2 regions of the Micromonospora sagamiensis genome follow, and region 2 is predicted to be linked to the other one. Evidence: riboswitches for the same ligand, from Rfam matches in the RefSeq annotation. Region 2 holds a riboswitch; the other holds the start of a gene.

What was found. A riboswitch is a leader RNA that binds a small molecule or an ion and turns the genes downstream of it on or off. The one in region 2 is predicted to bind thiamine pyrophosphate.
Region 1: another riboswitch for thiamine pyrophosphate. It lies ahead of IGA62_RS05385 (ECF transporter S component); the one in region 2 lies ahead of IGA62_RS08645 (thiamine phosphate synthase).

The regions. Positions count from the first base shown of each region.
Region 1 is NZ_AP023438.1:1,312,122-1,319,709, forward strand. It holds gene IGA62_RS05370 (alpha/beta fold hydrolase) at 1-51, opposite strand, end outside; gene IGA62_RS05375 (TIGR03943 family putative permease subunit) at 108-830, opposite strand; gene IGA62_RS05380 (permease) at 831-1,763, opposite strand; TPP riboswitch at 2,101-2,206, shown strand; gene IGA62_RS05385 (ECF transporter S component) at 2,284-2,874, shown strand; gene IGA62_RS05390 (ABC transporter ATP-binding protein) at 2,879-4,324, shown strand; gene IGA62_RS05395 (energy-coupling factor transporter transmembrane component T family protein) at 4,321-5,121, shown strand; gene IGA62_RS05400 (hypothetical protein) at 5,208-5,441, opposite strand; gene IGA62_RS05405 (MTH1187 family thiamine-binding protein) at 5,691-5,987, shown strand; gene IGA62_RS05410 (pentapeptide repeat-containing protein) at 6,078-6,770, opposite strand; gene IGA62_RS05415 (DUF397 domain-containing protein) at 6,967-7,179, opposite strand; gene IGA62_RS30725 (Scr1 family TA system antitoxin-like transcriptional regulator) at 7,191-7,565, opposite strand; partial or broken gene IGA62_RS05420 (hypothetical protein) at 7,553-7,588, shown strand, end outside.
Region 2 is NZ_AP023438.1:2,084,585-2,092,172, reverse strand. It holds gene IGA62_RS08670 (hypothetical protein) at 1-594, opposite strand, end outside; gene IGA62_RS08665 (class I SAM-dependent methyltransferase) at 720-1,325, shown strand; gene IGA62_RS08660 (ABC-F family ATP-binding cassette domain-containing protein) at 1,367-3,046, shown strand; gene IGA62_RS08655 (aldo/keto reductase) at 3,151-4,095, shown strand; gene IGA62_RS08650 (hypothetical protein) at 4,177-5,097, opposite strand; TPP riboswitch at 5,256-5,365, shown strand; gene IGA62_RS08645 (thiamine phosphate synthase) at 5,360-5,986, shown strand; gene thiO (glycine oxidase ThiO) at 5,980-7,122, shown strand; gene thiS (sulfur carrier protein ThiS) at 7,168-7,368, shown strand; gene IGA62_RS08630 (thiazole synthase) at 7,365-7,588, shown strand, end outside.

The sequences.
Region 1 (7,588 bases), 770 kb from region 2:
CGGGCCGTCGGCGTGCACGTCGAACGTCAGCCCCCGCGCATCGATCTTCATCCCCGGAGCCTACCGTGACGCGGCGCGTCGGAGCGGGCACGGGAAGGCCGGCGGCCCTACTCGTACTGCTGCTTCGGGGCGGGCACCTGACGCCACGACTCGACCTCCAGGTACGGCACCTCGGCGTCGTTGACCGGGTCCCGGCCGACCTTGTCGGTGTAGCGGCCGGTCACCTCCACCCAGGTGTCGTCGGCCAGGCCGGTGGGCGGGTCGCCGGTGAGGCCGAGCTTCACCGGGCGGCCGTCGGCGGCGCAGCAGGACAGGATCATGCGGGCCAGGATCGGTTGCCCGTCCGGGCCGGTGACGACGAAGCCGGTGAGCTGGACCCGACGGTCCCCGATGGACCGTCCCCGCTCGAACAACGCCCGGGAGGCGTAGTCCAGTACGGTGATCCGCGCCGGGTCCCCCTCGGGCAGCGGCGGATAGTCGGACGTCACCCGGTCCGGCAGCACCGTTCCGGCCTGTCCGACGGCGTACGAGCCGAGGGCCGGCGGGGCGACCAGCAGCAGGCCGAGCACCGGCAGGAGGAGCAGCCACCCGACTCGCGGGCCGTGGTGGCCGTGGTCGTGATCGTCGTGCTCGTCCGGGTCGTCGGGCGCGGCGGGGCGCAGCTCGTACCAGAGGGTCATCGCGGCGGCGGCCACCAGCAGCAGCCCGGCGGCGACCAGGAAGGGTTGCAGCCCCGCCTTGACGTAGCGCAGGTGCAGGTCGGTGAGGCTGGCCCGCAGCACCGCACCCCCGAGCAGCAGCAGGACGACCGCCTGGGCCTGCCGGTTCACTCAGCTCACCACCGTTCCGACTCCGACGGCCACCAGCACGGCCACCACGAAGGTGGTCGGGGCGAACCGGGACGCGAACCGCCGGCCGAACGCCCCGACCTGCATCGAGACGAGTTTCAGGTCCACCATCGGCCCGACCACCAGGAAGACCAGCCGGGAGGTCAACGAGAACTGGGACAGCGACGCGGCGACGAACGCGTCCGCCTCCGAGCAGATGGAGAGCAGGACGGCCAGCACCGCCAGGGCCAGCACCGAGAGCACCGGGTCGTCGGCCAGGGTCTGCAACCAGCGCTCCGGCACCAGCACGTTGATGCTGGCGGCGGCCATCGCGCCGAGCACCAGGAACCCACCGGCGTGGACCACGTCGTGGCGTACCGCCGACCAGAACGCCGCGCCCCGGCCCAGGCCGTCCAGGTCCGGTCGGTGCGGCAGCCGGATCCAGTCGGCCCGGCCCAGCCGCAGCCAGAGCCAGCCCATGATCATGGCGACGACCAGGCTGGCCAGGCCCCGACCGAGGACCATCTCCGGGTTGTCGGGGAAGGCGACCGCGGTGGCGGTGAGCACGATCGGGTTGATCGCCGGGGCGGCGAGCAGGAAGGCCAGCGCTGCGGCCGGGGTGACGCCCCGGCGGATCAGCGACCCGGCGATCGGCACCGACCCGCACTCGCACCCGGGCAGGACCACTCCGGCGGCACTGGCCACCGGCACGGCGAGCGCGGGGTGCCGGGGCAGCGCCCGCGCCCAGAACGAGCGCGGCACGAAGACCGCGATCACCGCCGAGAGCAGCACCCCGAACACCAGGAAGGGCATCGCCTGCACCATGACCGAGACGAAGACGGTGGTCCAGGTCTGGAGGCGGGGCGCGGAGATCGCGGTGCCGATCGGTTCCCGGAAGACCACCAGCAGGACCAGGACCCCGGCCAGGACCTCCACCGAGCCGACCCGCTCGCCGAGCCACCGGCCGGGCCCGCCGCCCGGGGCGTCCCGCTCCGGCCCGCCGGGTGCCGGCTGCTCCTCGGGTACGCCGGGCGCGACGACGCCCAGCGGTGACGTCGCCGGGTCGGACCGGACAGCGTCGTCGGGCGGACCGGCGGGCTCGGGTCGACCGGGGCGCGGGGTGGCCTGGCCGGCAGCGGTCACGGTGGTCTCCGGGTCGACGGGTACGGGGAGCAGCTCACCCTAACCCGGACAGTGACGTGGCCGACTCTCTCCACGCAACGCGCCCCTGGGTTCCGGCCCGTCTCGGTGCTAGCGTCTGCGCAGACAACTTCACATCCGACAGGGGAGCGCACAGCGCTGAGAGTGCGGGCCACGGCCCGCAGACCCTCGAACCTGATCTGGGTAATGCCAGCGCAGGGAGTTCGGTCAGTCTCCAGCCGCGTCGTCGTCCGGTGCCACCGGGCGTACGGCGTGCGTCTTGCCTGGTTCGCACACGGACTGGGAGCACGTACCCATGAACAAGTTCGACAACCCCCGCTGGCGCACCATCGACATCGTGGTCGCCTCGGTGATCGCGGTCGCCTTCGGCGTCATCTTCTGGGCCTGGGGCCTGGTGTGGAGCGCCACATCCGGCGCGTTCGCCTTCTTCCCCCCGGCGCAGACCCTCATCTACGGGGTCTGGCTGATGCCGGCCGTGGTGGGTGGCCTGGTGATCCGCAAGCCCGGCGCGGCCCTGTACTGCGAGACCGTCGCGGCGGTGCTCTCCGCGCTGTTGGGCAGCCAGTGGGCCGGCACGGTCATCCCGCAGGGCATCGTCCAGGGTCTCGGCGCGGAGCTGGCCTTCGCCGCGTTCCGGTACCGCTCGTTCCGGCTGCCGACCGCACTGCTCGCCGGGGCACTGACCGGCGTCAGCGCGGCGCTGTTCGACTTCTTCGTCTGGAACGCCAAGTACGACCTGACCAGCTACCGCATCCCGTACGCGCTGCTCACCGTGGTCAGCGCCGCGGTCGTGGCCGGTGTCGGCGGGCATGCCCTGACCACCGCCCTGGCCCGCACCGGTGCCCTGGCCCACCTCCCCGCCGCCCGCGACCGCACCCTCATCTGACCCGGTGGGTGGCGTCTCCGTACGGCTGCGGGGGTTCGGGTGGCGGCACGCGGGCCGGAGGGCCTGGGCCGTCCGGGACGTCGACCTGCGCATCGGGGCCGGCGAGCGGGTGCTGCTGCTCGGCGCGTCGGGCGCGGGCAAGAGCACCCTGCTGGCCGCGCTGGCCGGACTGCTGCCGGAGGATTCCGGCGAGCGGGCCGGTGACATCGAGATCGACGGTCTCCCGCCGCAGGAGGCGCGCGACCGGGTGGGCATGGTCTTCCAGGACCCGGAGAGTCAGCTGGTGATGGCCCGCTGCGGCGACGACGTGGCGTTCGGGTTGGAGAACCGGGGGGTGCCGGCGGAACGGATCTGGCCCCGGGTGGACGAGGCGCTGACCCGGGTCGGCTTCCCGTACCGCCGGGACCGGCCGACCGCCGCGCTCTCCGGCGGGGAACAGCAACGCCTCGCCCTGGCCGGCGCGCTCGCGCTGCGGCCCGGACTGCTGCTGCTCGACGAGCCGACCGCCAACCTCGACCCGGCCGGGGCGGCCCTGGTCCGGCGGGCGGTCGCCGACGCGGTGGACGCCGACACCACGCTGGTCCTGGTCGAGCACCGGGTCGCCGAGGCGCTGCCCCTGGTCGACCGGGTGCTCGTCCTCGCCGCCGGGGGCGGTGTGCGGGCCGACGGGCCACCCGAGCGGGTCTTCGCCGAGCACGGTGCCGCGCTCGCCGCCGACGGGGTCTGGGTGCCGGGCCACCCGGTGCCGCCCCGCCGGGCGGTCGCGCCCGCCGGGGAGGTGCTGCTCACCGCCGACCGGCTCGGCCTGCCGCCCCGGCTCGCCCCCACCGACCTGGCGGTCCGCGCGGGCGAGGCGCTCGCCGTCCTCGGCCCGAACGGGGCGGGCAAGTCCACCCTCGCGCTGCTCCTCGGCGGGCTGCTCCGACCGGGGACCGGCCGGTTGACCGCCAGCGCGGAACTGGCCGACGCCGACCGGCGCACTCCCCCGCACCGCTGGCGGGCACCCGCCCTGGCCCGGCGGATCGGCTCGGTCTTCCAGGACCCGGAACACCAGTTCGTCACCGGTACGGTCTTCGACGAGCTGGCGCTCGGGCCGCGCCGCACCGGCCGGTCGGAGGCGGCCGTCCGCGCCACCGTGGACGAACTGCTGGACCGGTTACGGCTGGAGCGGCTGGCCGGGGCGAACCCGTACACCCTCTCCGGTGGGGAGGCACGGCGGCTGAGCGTGGCGACCGCCCTGGCCACCGCGCCCCGCCTGCTCGTCTGCGACGAGCCCACCTTCGGGCAGGACCGGCGCACCTGGTCGGAGCTGGTCGACCTGTTCGCCGGGCTGCGCGACGCCGGGCACGGCGTCGTGACGGTCACCCACGACGCGGACTTCGTCGACGCCCTCGCCGACCGTCGGTTCACCCTGGACCGGGCACCCCGGGACGGGGAGGAGCAGCCGTGATCAGCCTGGAACCGGTCGCCGACCCGACCGCGCCGCTGGCCCGCCGGAACCCGGTGGCGAAACTCGCGGCGGCGCTGCTCTTCTCGTTCACCCTGGTCGCCACCCTCGACCCGGTCGCCCCGGCCATCGCCATCGCCATCGAGCTGGCCGTCCTGCCGCTGTTCGGGGTGCGGTACGGGGTGCTCGCCCGGCGGGCCTGGCCGCTGCTGCTCGGCGCGGTCGGCATCGTGGTCACCCTGGTGCTCTTCGCCGCCGAGCGGGAGGGCCGGGTGCTCGTCGAGGCGGGCCCCGTGCTGGTGACCTCGGGAGTGCTGGTCACCGCGCTCGGGCTGGTGCTGCGGACGTTCGCGGTGGCGTTGCCCGGCGTGATCGTCTTCGCCACCACCGACCCGACCGACCTGGCCGACGCGCTGATCCAGAACGCCAAGGCCCCACCCCGGTTCGCCATCGGCGCGCTGGCCGCGTTCCGGCTGGTGCCGATGCTCGGCCAGGAGTGGCAGATGATCAGCCTGGCACGGCGGGCCCGGGGCGTGGACGCCGGGCGTAACCCGCTGGCGAAGCTCCGGCTCTTCGCCTCCACCGCATTCGGGCTGCTGGTCGGCGCGATCCGGCGGGGCACCCGACTGGCGGTGGCGATGGACGCGCGCGGCTTCGACGCCGGCACCCCGCGTACGGTCGCCCGCCGGCAACGGTTCACCGTCGCGGACGGGCTGCTGGTGGTGGGGGCGGCCGTGCTGGCCGGCGGGGCGCTGGCGGTCAGCGTGGCGCTCGGCACGTTCCGACCCCTGATCGGCTGACCCCGGCAGCGTCCGGTCACGATCTCCACGCCGGCAAGCTATCGGGACGGCCGGGGCGCTGACCGCCCCGACCATCCCGGGACCGATCAGCTGCGGCGGAAGGCGTACTGGCGGCCCTGCGCGGCAGGTCGGCCGCGATTGGCGACGAAGGCCGCGCCCCGCTGGGGCGGCCCGGACTTCGGAGCCTGCGGCGGGGTGGACCCGGCCGGCAGGCTCACCGGAGCCACCTCGATCGTCTCCAGATCCGGCGGGGTCACGTCCCGCAGGGACGGCTTCGGCGCGGACGGACGGGACTTCTTCGGCTTGCGTTTGGCAGGCATACGGTGCCTCCTTCGGCGAGGGACCGTCCGACAGCGGCCGGTACGGTCGGCGAGCGGGGAACGGGAGTGCACCGGGACGGCCGACCACACGTCGCGGCAGCGACGAACGGGGAACGCGCACGCCCGGCGGCACGGTCCACGGCAACGGCGGTGGACCCGGCTCGGCACAAGGGCGTCAGTAGCGCATGTCCTGGACGCTATCCCACGCTTCTCTGGCGCGCACCCGAATTACCGGAGACGATCGGCGACATGCTGATCGCGTTCTCGATTACTCCGCTCGGCGTCGGGGAGTCCGTCGGTGACCTGGTCGCCGAGGCGGTCCGGGTGGTCCGGGAGTCCGGCCTGCCGAACCGTACCGATGCCATGTTCACCACCGTCGAGGGCGAGTGGGACGAGGTGATGGCCGTGGTCAAGCGGGCGGTCGACGTGGTCGCCGCGCAGGCGCCCCGGGTGAGCGTCGTGTTGAAGGCCGACGTCCGGCCGGGCGTGACCGACGCGCTGACCAGCAAGGTCGCCCACATCGAGGCCCGCCTCGCCGAGGGCTGAGGCCGGCACGGTCGTGCCCACCAGTACCCCGACTCGTCGGCGGGCTGTAGGGCAGCCGGCGGCAGGGGCGTCCCGCCAAGCTCCGATGTGTCAGCCCTGGTCGTCGACGTGGATTCCGGCGGCGTAGGCGAGGCTGTATGAGAGGCTGAGCAGGTCGGTGTGGTGCAGCACGGCTCCTTTCCAGCTGGTGATGTCGCCGACCCCGGCCAGGGTGCAGCCACGGAACCGGGCTCCGGCCATGGTGGCGTGATGGAATACCGCGCCGGTGAGGTCGCAGTCACGGAATACCGCGCCCCGTAGGTCGGCGTTGGTGAAGTCAGCGCCGGTGAGGTTGCAGTCCACGAAGTGCACCGCGTCGAAGGTCGTCATCCGCCAGGACGACAGGTCCGCGCGGCAGCCGGTCGCCGTGACGTCGCGCAGGAGCCCGTCTGCCCACGTCATCCCGGTCAACCGGGACTGGGCAAGCCGTACCCGGGTCATGCTGGCGCCGTCGGCGCGCAGGTTGGCCCAGTTCGAGTCGGTCACCAAGCAGTCGGTGACAGCCAGTTGGTCCAACCGGCACCCGGACAGGTCTGCGCCCCGGAACCGGCACTGCGCGAACGCCACCGCCGAGGCATCCTGGCCCGCGAGACAGGACCGGTAGAAAGCCCAGCGCTCCCACTGTGATTCCGGCTCCACCTCGGTGGCCTCGAACAGCTTCACCTCATCCGGCGGCACCGGATTTTGGGGCTCCCGTGGAGAACGGGCAGACGAGCGCCGCGTCACGGCCTGTCGAGCACGCACCCGACCACACTAGGGCATACGGCCGTACCCCACCCACCAACACGAGCGCGCACCCGCGCCACCCCCGCCAGCAGCCGACTGCATGAATCTGCGTGCCGTATCCGGGATGGTTCAGCGGCCAGAGCTGGAGATTGATTCAACTCGACGGTGGTTTCGCGCCAAGGCCACGAGGCCCAGACGGTCAGCCGCCAGCCCTTCAATCTCTGACACGGGTCGAGCCGCCGAGCCGACCGGCTTTGATGCCCGAGATGAAGTCGGCCCACTGGGTGGGTGCGAACGACAGCACCGACCCCGTGCGGTCCTTGCTGTCCCGGACCCTTACGAGGTCCGGCGGTGCGGCCACCTCGACACAGTTGCCGCTCGAACCGGACCTGGTGCTCATTCGCCAGGCGTGACGCGGCAGGTCCATGCGGTGCCCTCCTACGTGTGCAGTTCGGCGGCAATCGACCGCAGCGTATCCCGGGTGGGCCCCGGAGCGAGGGCGAGGGCTTGCAGTTGCTCGTGGGCCGCGGCGTATGCCGCGACCTCCGAGGGCCGTTCGAGGTAGAGCGCTCCCGTCAGCGTGTCGACGTACACCGTGCGGTCCTCGGCCGCCGGTGGACCTGCGGCGGTTGCGGTGCACCGTGGCCGTGCCGCACCCGACGTCGCGAACTGTGCGCCGAGTACGACCGGGCACCCGCATCCCTGGCCCTCTACATGGGATCGTGCCTGGTGGCGGCGAGTCAGGACCTCGGCTGGGCTCCGGCCGGGCAGCTGCACCGCCGGTTCGTCGGGTGGTTGGCGTGACCCCGGCACGCGGCTCCGGCGGTGGGCGACAC
Region 2 (7,588 bases):
CAGCGGCAGCGGGTCGGTGTCGCGGGAGTCCAGGTCGGTCCGGACCGGCCCGTCGGTGCGCACCGCGCCGGGCGGGGCGGACGGAGGGCTCTGCGGATCGGGTGTCGACTCCCGTTCCAGCAGCACGGCAGCGGTGCCGAGGCCGCAGATGGCCAGCAGCACCAGGACCGCAGCACCGCCCACCACCATCTGCCAGAGCCGGCCACCCATCGGGGTCGTGCGTGCTGTCGGATACCCCACGGCGGGCGCGGGGGCCGTCGGGTACTCCACGGCGGGCGCGGGGGCCGTCGGGTACTCCACGGCGGGCGCGGGGTCCGGCTGCGGTGCGACCGCCGGCTCGGCGGACTGCGTCCGGGTCGGGGCGGCTGACACCGGGGCGGTCTCCTCGGGTACCGGCGTGGCCGGGGGCGGCGCCGGGACGACGGCCCGGGCCTGCTCGCTGGCTGCCCGGGGGACCGGGGGCAGGTCCGGCGTCGGGAAGCGGGAGGGTGAGGGGCCGGCGGGGGCGCGTCGCGCGCCGGCCGCCGACGGGTCGGCTCCGGGTTGCGGAAGCCCGTGCAGTGCGTCCTCATCGGACTCGTACCGGTACACCATGTGCCATAGATTAAGGGCATTACTCCTTTCAGGGGGTAAAACGGGAAATTGCCCCCACTGATGTCCCGTCCCGGACCGCCGACCGTCGTGCCGGTGCCTCCGCCCCGGTACGCGAGAATGCGGACGTGACCGGCGACCACTACTTCAGCTCCCGTCCCGCGAGCCTGCCCCAGCCGCGGCAGGTCGAGTTCTCCGTCGCCGGGCGCGACTACACCCTGGACTCCGCCGGCGGGGTCTTCTCCGCCGACCGCCTCGACGCGGGCACCGCCGTTCTGCTTCGCAAGGCCGAGCTGCCCGCGCCGGAGACCGCCGGGGCGCTGCTCGACCTGGGCTGCGGATTCGGGCCGATCGCCTGCGTCCTCGCCACGCACGCCCCGGCGGCGACGGTCTGGGCGGTCGACGTCAACGAACGCGCCCGGGAACTCACCGCCGGCAACGCCGTCCGGGTCGGGGCGGCCGGCCGGGTACGGGTGGCCGACCCGGACGACGTGCCCGACGGGGTCACCTTCACCCAGCTCTGGTCCAACCCGCCGATCCGGATCGGCAAGGAGGAACTCCACACCCTGCTGCGCCGCTGGCTGCCCCGGCTCACCCCGGACGGGGTCGCCTGGCTGGTGGTCGCCCGGCACCTCGGCGGTGACTCGCTGCACGGCTGGCTCACCGACCAGGGCTGGCAGGTCGTCCGGCACGCGAGCCAGAAGGGCTACCGGGTGCTCCGCGTCACCCGGTAAATGGATGTCCCCGGCCCGTGCCGCTCGGGCAGGATGCCCGGGTGGGATACGTGGACGTGGCCGGGGTGGCGCACACCCTGCCGGACGGTCGGGAACTCTTCGCCGACGTGTCGTTCCGGGTCGGCGAGGGGGCCAAGGTCGCCCTGGTCGGACCGAACGGTGCGGGCAAGACGACCCTGCTGCGGATGGTCGCCGGTGACCTGCCGGTCGCCGTGGGCGGCGTTGCCCGCTCCGGAGGGCTCGGCGTCATGCGGCAGTTCATCGGCATGATCGGCGACGACTCCACCCTCGCCGACCTGGCCCTCGGTCTGGCCCCGCCCGCGCTGCGCGACGCCGGGCGCCGGCTGGTCGAGACCGAGGCGGCGATGAGGGCCGCCGAGGTACGCGGCAAGTACAGCACCGCCGCCGGCAAGGCGCAGCTCGCGTACGCGGACGCGCTGGCCGCCTGGGGCGAGGCCGGCGGATACGACGCGGAGGTGCTCTTCGACACCGTCGCGACCATCGTGCTCGACCTGCCCTGGGAGACCGCCCGGGACCGTCCGGTCCGGACGCTCTCCGGCGGCCAGCAGAAACGCTTCGCCCTGGAACTGCTGCTGCGCGGCCCCGACGAGGTGCTCCTGCTCGACGAGCCGGACAACTTCCTCGACGTGCCCGGCAAACGATGGCTGGAGGCGCGGCTGCGCGAGTCCACCAAGTCCGTGCTGTACGTATCGCATGACCGGGAACTGCTCGCCCAGACCGCCGACCGGGTGGTCGCGGTGGAGGGCGGCAGCGCCTGGGTGCACCCGGGCAGCTTCGCGACCTGGTACGACGCCCGGGTGGCCCGGCACGCGCGCCTCGACGAGCAGCGCCGCCGGTGGGACGAGGAACACCAGAAGCTGCGCGAGCTGATGCTGATGTACAAGCAGAAGGCCGCGTACAACGACGGGCTGGCCTCCCGTTACCAGGCCGCGCAGACCCGGTTGCGCAAGTTCGAGGAAGCCGGGCCGCCGCCCGTACCTCCGAAGGACCAGGACATCCGGATGCGCCTGACCGGCGGGCGGACCGGCAAGCGCGCGGTGATCTGCGAGTCTCTGGAGCTGGACGGCCTGACCTACCCCTTCGACCTGGAGATCTGGTACGGCGACCGGGTCGCCGTGCTCGGCGCGAACGGCACCGGCAAGTCGCACTTCCTGCGGCTGCTGGCCCGCGGCGGCACCGACCCGGACCCGGCGAACGGGCCGGTGGACGGGGCGGCCGCCCTCGCCCCGGTCGCCCACGACGGGATGGTGCGCCTCGGTGCCCGGGTCCGGCCGGGACACTTCTCGCAGACCCACGACCGACCGGAGCTGATGGCGAAGACCCTCGTCGAGATCCTCTGGCGGGGCGACGAGCACCGGGCCGGCATGGACCGGCACACCGCGATGGCCGCGCTCGGCCGCTACGAGCTGGCCGGCCAGGGCGACCAGCGGTTCGGCACGTTGTCCGGTGGACAGCAGGCGCGGTTCCTGGTGCTGCTGCTGGAGCTGTCCGGAGCGACCCTGCTGCTGCTCGACGAGCCCACCGACAACCTCGACCTGGCCAGCGCGGAGGCGCTGGAGGAGGGGCTGAAGGCGTTCGCCGGCACGGTGGTCGCGGTCACCCACGACCGCTGGTTCACCCGCTCCTTCGACCGCTTCGTCCTCTTCGCGGGCGACGGCGAGGTCCGCGAGACCCCCGAACCGGTCTGGGATGTCGGCTGAGGTGGTTGCGGGGTGAGGTGGTTGCAGGGGCCCCTTGTTACCGCTTTTTGAGTAGCAGGGGACCCCTGCAACCACCGCCGCATAGAGTTGATCTCGTGACTGAGATGACCTTCCGCCGACTGGGCGACTCGGGGCTCGTGGTATCCGTGGTCGGTGTCGGCTGCAACAACTTCGGCCGCAAACTCGACCTGGCCGGGACCCGAGCGGTGGTGGAGGCCGCCCTCGACGCCGGTATCAACTTCTTCGACACGGCCGACATCTACGGGCAGCCGCAGGGCGGCTCCGAGGAACTGCTCGGTGCGGCCCTGCGCGGGCGGCGCGACGACGTGGTGGTGGCCACCAAGTTCGGCATGGACATGCACGGCATGAACGGCCCGGACCACGGCGCGCGTGGCGCCCGCCGGTACGTCGCCCGGGCGGTGGAGGCGTCGCTGCGTCGGCTCGGCACCGACCATATCGACCTCTACCAGCTGCACGAGCCGGACCCGGGCACGCCGATCGAGGAGACCCTCGCCGCCCTGGACGATCTGGTCCGCGCGGGCAAGGTGCGTTACCTGGGCAACTCCAACTTCAGTGGCTGGCAGATCGCCGACGCCGACTGGATCGCCCGGACTGCCGGCACGACCCGGTTCGTCAGCGCCCAGAACCACTACAGCCTGTTGGAACGCGCGGTGGAGACCGAGGTGGTGCCGGCGTGTGAGCGCTTCGGACTCGGGCTGCTGCCGTTCTTCCCGCTCGCTGACGGCCTGCTCACCGGCAAGTACCGGCGCGGGGAGCAACCTCCGGCGGGCAGCCGGCTCGCCGGTGCGGGCCGGTACGCGCAGCGGTTCGCCACCGCCGACTGGGACACCATCGAGGCCATCGGGTCGTACGCCGACCAGCGAGGGCTCACCATGCTCCAGGTGGCCATCGGTGGGTTGGCCGCCCAGCCGGCGGTCACCTCGGTGATCGCCGGGGCCACCACGCCGGAGCAGGTACGGGCCAACGCCGCAGCCGGTGCCTGGCAACCGGACGACGACGACCTGGCCGCCCTGCGCGCGCTCCTCTGACCACTGGCTTCTCTGACCACTGGCGGACCCGTCCGCCGCCGGGAGCCCGGCCCCTTCACCACCGGGCTTCCGGCGGTCGGCTCAGACCAGGCCGTTGACCCGGTTCGCGGATCGTCCCCGCAGCGCGGCGGCCACCATCCGGGCCGTCCGGGTGGGGTGGCGGAGTACGTCGTCGGAGGTGCAGCGGACCACCCGCCAGCCCGCCGCGCGGAGTGCGTGGAACCGGGTCGCCTGCCGGCGGAGCAGCGCCGGGTCCCGGGGCGGGCCGGGTTCGTACTCGACCGCCACCCGGCGGGCGGGGTAGGCGAGGTCGACCCGGCCGACGTACTGGCCCCCGGCATCGCGCACCTCGTGCCGGACGGCTGGCGCGGGCAACCCGGCGTCGAGCAGGAGCAGGCGAAGCCGGGTCTCCATCGGGGACCCGGCAAACGGGTCGACCAGCGCGAGCACCTCCCGCAGCAGCGGCAGGCCGGGCCAGCCGGTGCGACCGGCCGCGTACTCGCGCAGCGTGGGCAGGTCCACCACGCGGTGGTGCAGCAGCGCGTCGAGGGCGACCACCGCCTCGGTGCGTGGCGGCCGGCGACCGAGGTCGAAGGCCGTGCGGAGCGCGGTGGTGACCGGTAGCCCGGTGTGGACGGTCAGGTCGGCTTCCGACAGGACCGATCGGGTGACGGCCACCCGGGTGTGCGGGCGCATCCGGGCCGCGCGGGGCAGCACGACGGTGACCGGCGCGTTCGGCGGCAGCAGCCCGGCGCCCCACAGGTACGCCGCGCTCAGTCCGGCGATTGCGGCGCCGGCCGGAAGCACCAGCGCCACGGCCTCGCACCACATGCGATGGTCCTCGGGTCGGTGGGCCGCCCGGTGTACGTAGACGTCGGGCAGTATTCGCTGCCAGGCACGCCCGCGCAGCATCGTCCAGGTGAGGAGGCCGTGGGCCACGGCGGTGCTGCCGCGGAAGGGCCGGGACTCGAGACCGGGCGGAACCTGGGGTGAGCGCGGCATCAGGACAGCATGCCGTGACCGGACGGTCACGCGCTGCCCCCGATCGTCGATTGTGAGATTTTCTCCACTGCCGTAGTCGCTGTTAAACCATCACGACCTGCGGAAAACGGACGCACCATCCTTGGCGGATGCCCCGATCCGACGTACGGTGTGCCACGCAAGTAACCCACGGGAGCCCGGTGGACCGGGCTGAGAGGGGGGCTGGGAGCCCCCGACCGTCGAACCTGATCCGGGTAATGCCGGCGCAGGGAGGAGAGTTGCCGTGCCGTCCCTGGGACGACTGCATCTTGTCACCGACACCCGCCCCGGGCGCGATCCGCTCACCGTGGTCCGGGCCGCCCTCGGCGTCGCCGGCCCCGAGCTGGTGGTGCAGGTCCGGGTCGAGGACTCCGCCACCGACCGTGAGGCGTACGACCTGACCGGCCGGATCCTCGAACTGTGCGCGCCGGTCGGCGCGACGTGCCTGGTCAACGACCGGTTGCACGTGGCGCTCGCGGCCGGCGCGGCGGGCGGACATGTCGGCGCGGACGATCTGCCGGTCGCCGCCGCCCGCCGGGTGCTCGGCCCGGATGCGGTGCTCGGCGCGACCGCCCGGGAGCCGCTCGCCGCCGCGCGGGCGGTCGCCGCCGGGGCGGGCTACCTGGGTGTCGGCCCGTGCCATGCGACCACCACGAAGGACGGGCTACCGGCACCGATCGGTCCGGACGGGGTACGCGCGGTGGCCGACGTGGTGCCGGTGCCGGTGATCGCGATCGGCGGGGTGACCGCGGCGACGGTGCCGGCGCTGCGCGCCGCCGGGGCGTACGGGGTGGCGGTGGTCGGGGCGCTCTCCGGCGTCGCCGATCCGGCCCGCGCGACCGCCGGGCTGCTCGGAGCCCTCGGGTGGTAGCAGGGGGCCCTTCCTCATCAAAAAGCGGTAACAGGGGTCCCCTCCTTGCACCGGATGTGGTGGTGGTGGGGGGTGGGGTCGTCGGGTGGGCGGTGGCCTGGCGGTGTGCCGCGCGGGGACTGTCGGTGACCGTGCGCGACCCGGCACCCGGCTCGGGAGCCTCCACCGTGGCCGCCGGGATGCTCGCCCCGGTGGCCGAGGCGTACTTCGGGGAGACCGCGCTGACCGGGCTGCTCGTCGCGTCCGCCGCCCGCTGGCCGGCGTTCGCCGCCGAGCTGACCGCCGCCAGCGGCGTCGGCCTCGGATACCGCACCGAGGGCACCCTGGTCGTCGGGCTCACCGGCGACGACCTGGCCGAGGCGGGTCGGCTCTGGGCATACCAGCGGGAGTTGGGGCTGCCGATCACCCCGCTGCGCCCCAGCGGGCTGCGGGACCGGGAGCCGGCGCTCGCCCCCCGGGTGCGTGGCGGCGCGTTCGCCCCCGGCGACCACCAGGTCGACCCCCGGCGTCTGCTGGTGGCGTTGCGCACCGCGGCCGAGCGGGCCGGCGCGGTGCTGGTCGCCGCCCCGGTCGGGCGGGTCGACGAGCTGACCGCGTCGGCCGTCGTGGTCGCCGCCGGCTGCGGCACCGCCGCGTTGACCGGCCTGCCGGTCCGGCCGGTGAAGGGGCAGATCCTCCGGCTCCGCGCGCCCGGCGGCGGCCCGCCGGGCTTCCGGCACGTCGTCCGGGGGTACGCCGACGGCGAGCCGGTCTACGTCGTGCCCCGCGCCGACGGGGAGGTGGTGGTCGGGGCGACCGTCGAGGAGCGGACCGACCCGGCGGTCACCGCCGGGGCGGTGCTGCGACTGCTCCGCGCCGCCGTCGACCTCCTGCCCGAGCTGGCCGAGTACGACCTGGTCGAGACGGCTGTCGGGTTCCGCCCCGGCACCCCGGACAACGCGCCGGTCATCGGCGCGCTCCCCGGCCGACCGGGAGTGCTCGTCGCGGCGGGCCACCACCGGCACGGCATCGTGCTCACCCCGGTCACCGCCGATCTGGTCGCCGACCTGGTCACCACCGGCACTCCCGACGCGATGCTCGCCCCCTTCACCCCGGGCCGGTTCGGCCCGGTCACCCGGCCGGCGGCCGGTGGGTGACCCACCACAGCGGACGAGTGCGTGAACCCGACGAAAGGACGACAGGTGGAACTGACGGTCAACGGCGTCGGGCGGAGTCTGCCCGACGCGGCCACGGTGGCGGACCTGGTCGGCGAGGTCACCGCCGACCGGCGCGGGGTGGCGGTCGCGGTCAACGGCGAGGTGGTGCCGCGTACCGGCTGGCCGGGCACGACGCTGCGCGACGGCGACCGGGTCGAGGTGCTGAGCGCGGCGCAGGGCGGGTGAGCGCGGTGACCTTCGTCCTCGGCGGTACGACGTTCACCTCCCGGCTGATCCTCGGCACCGGCGGCGCGGCCAACCTGCACGTGTTGGAAGGGGCGATCCGGGCCTCCGGCACCGAACTGGTCACCCTGGCGCTACGCCGGGTCGACCCGACCGGCGGCCACGGCGGGCTGCTGGACCTGCTCGACAGGTGCGGGGTGCGGCTGCTGCCCAACACGGCCGG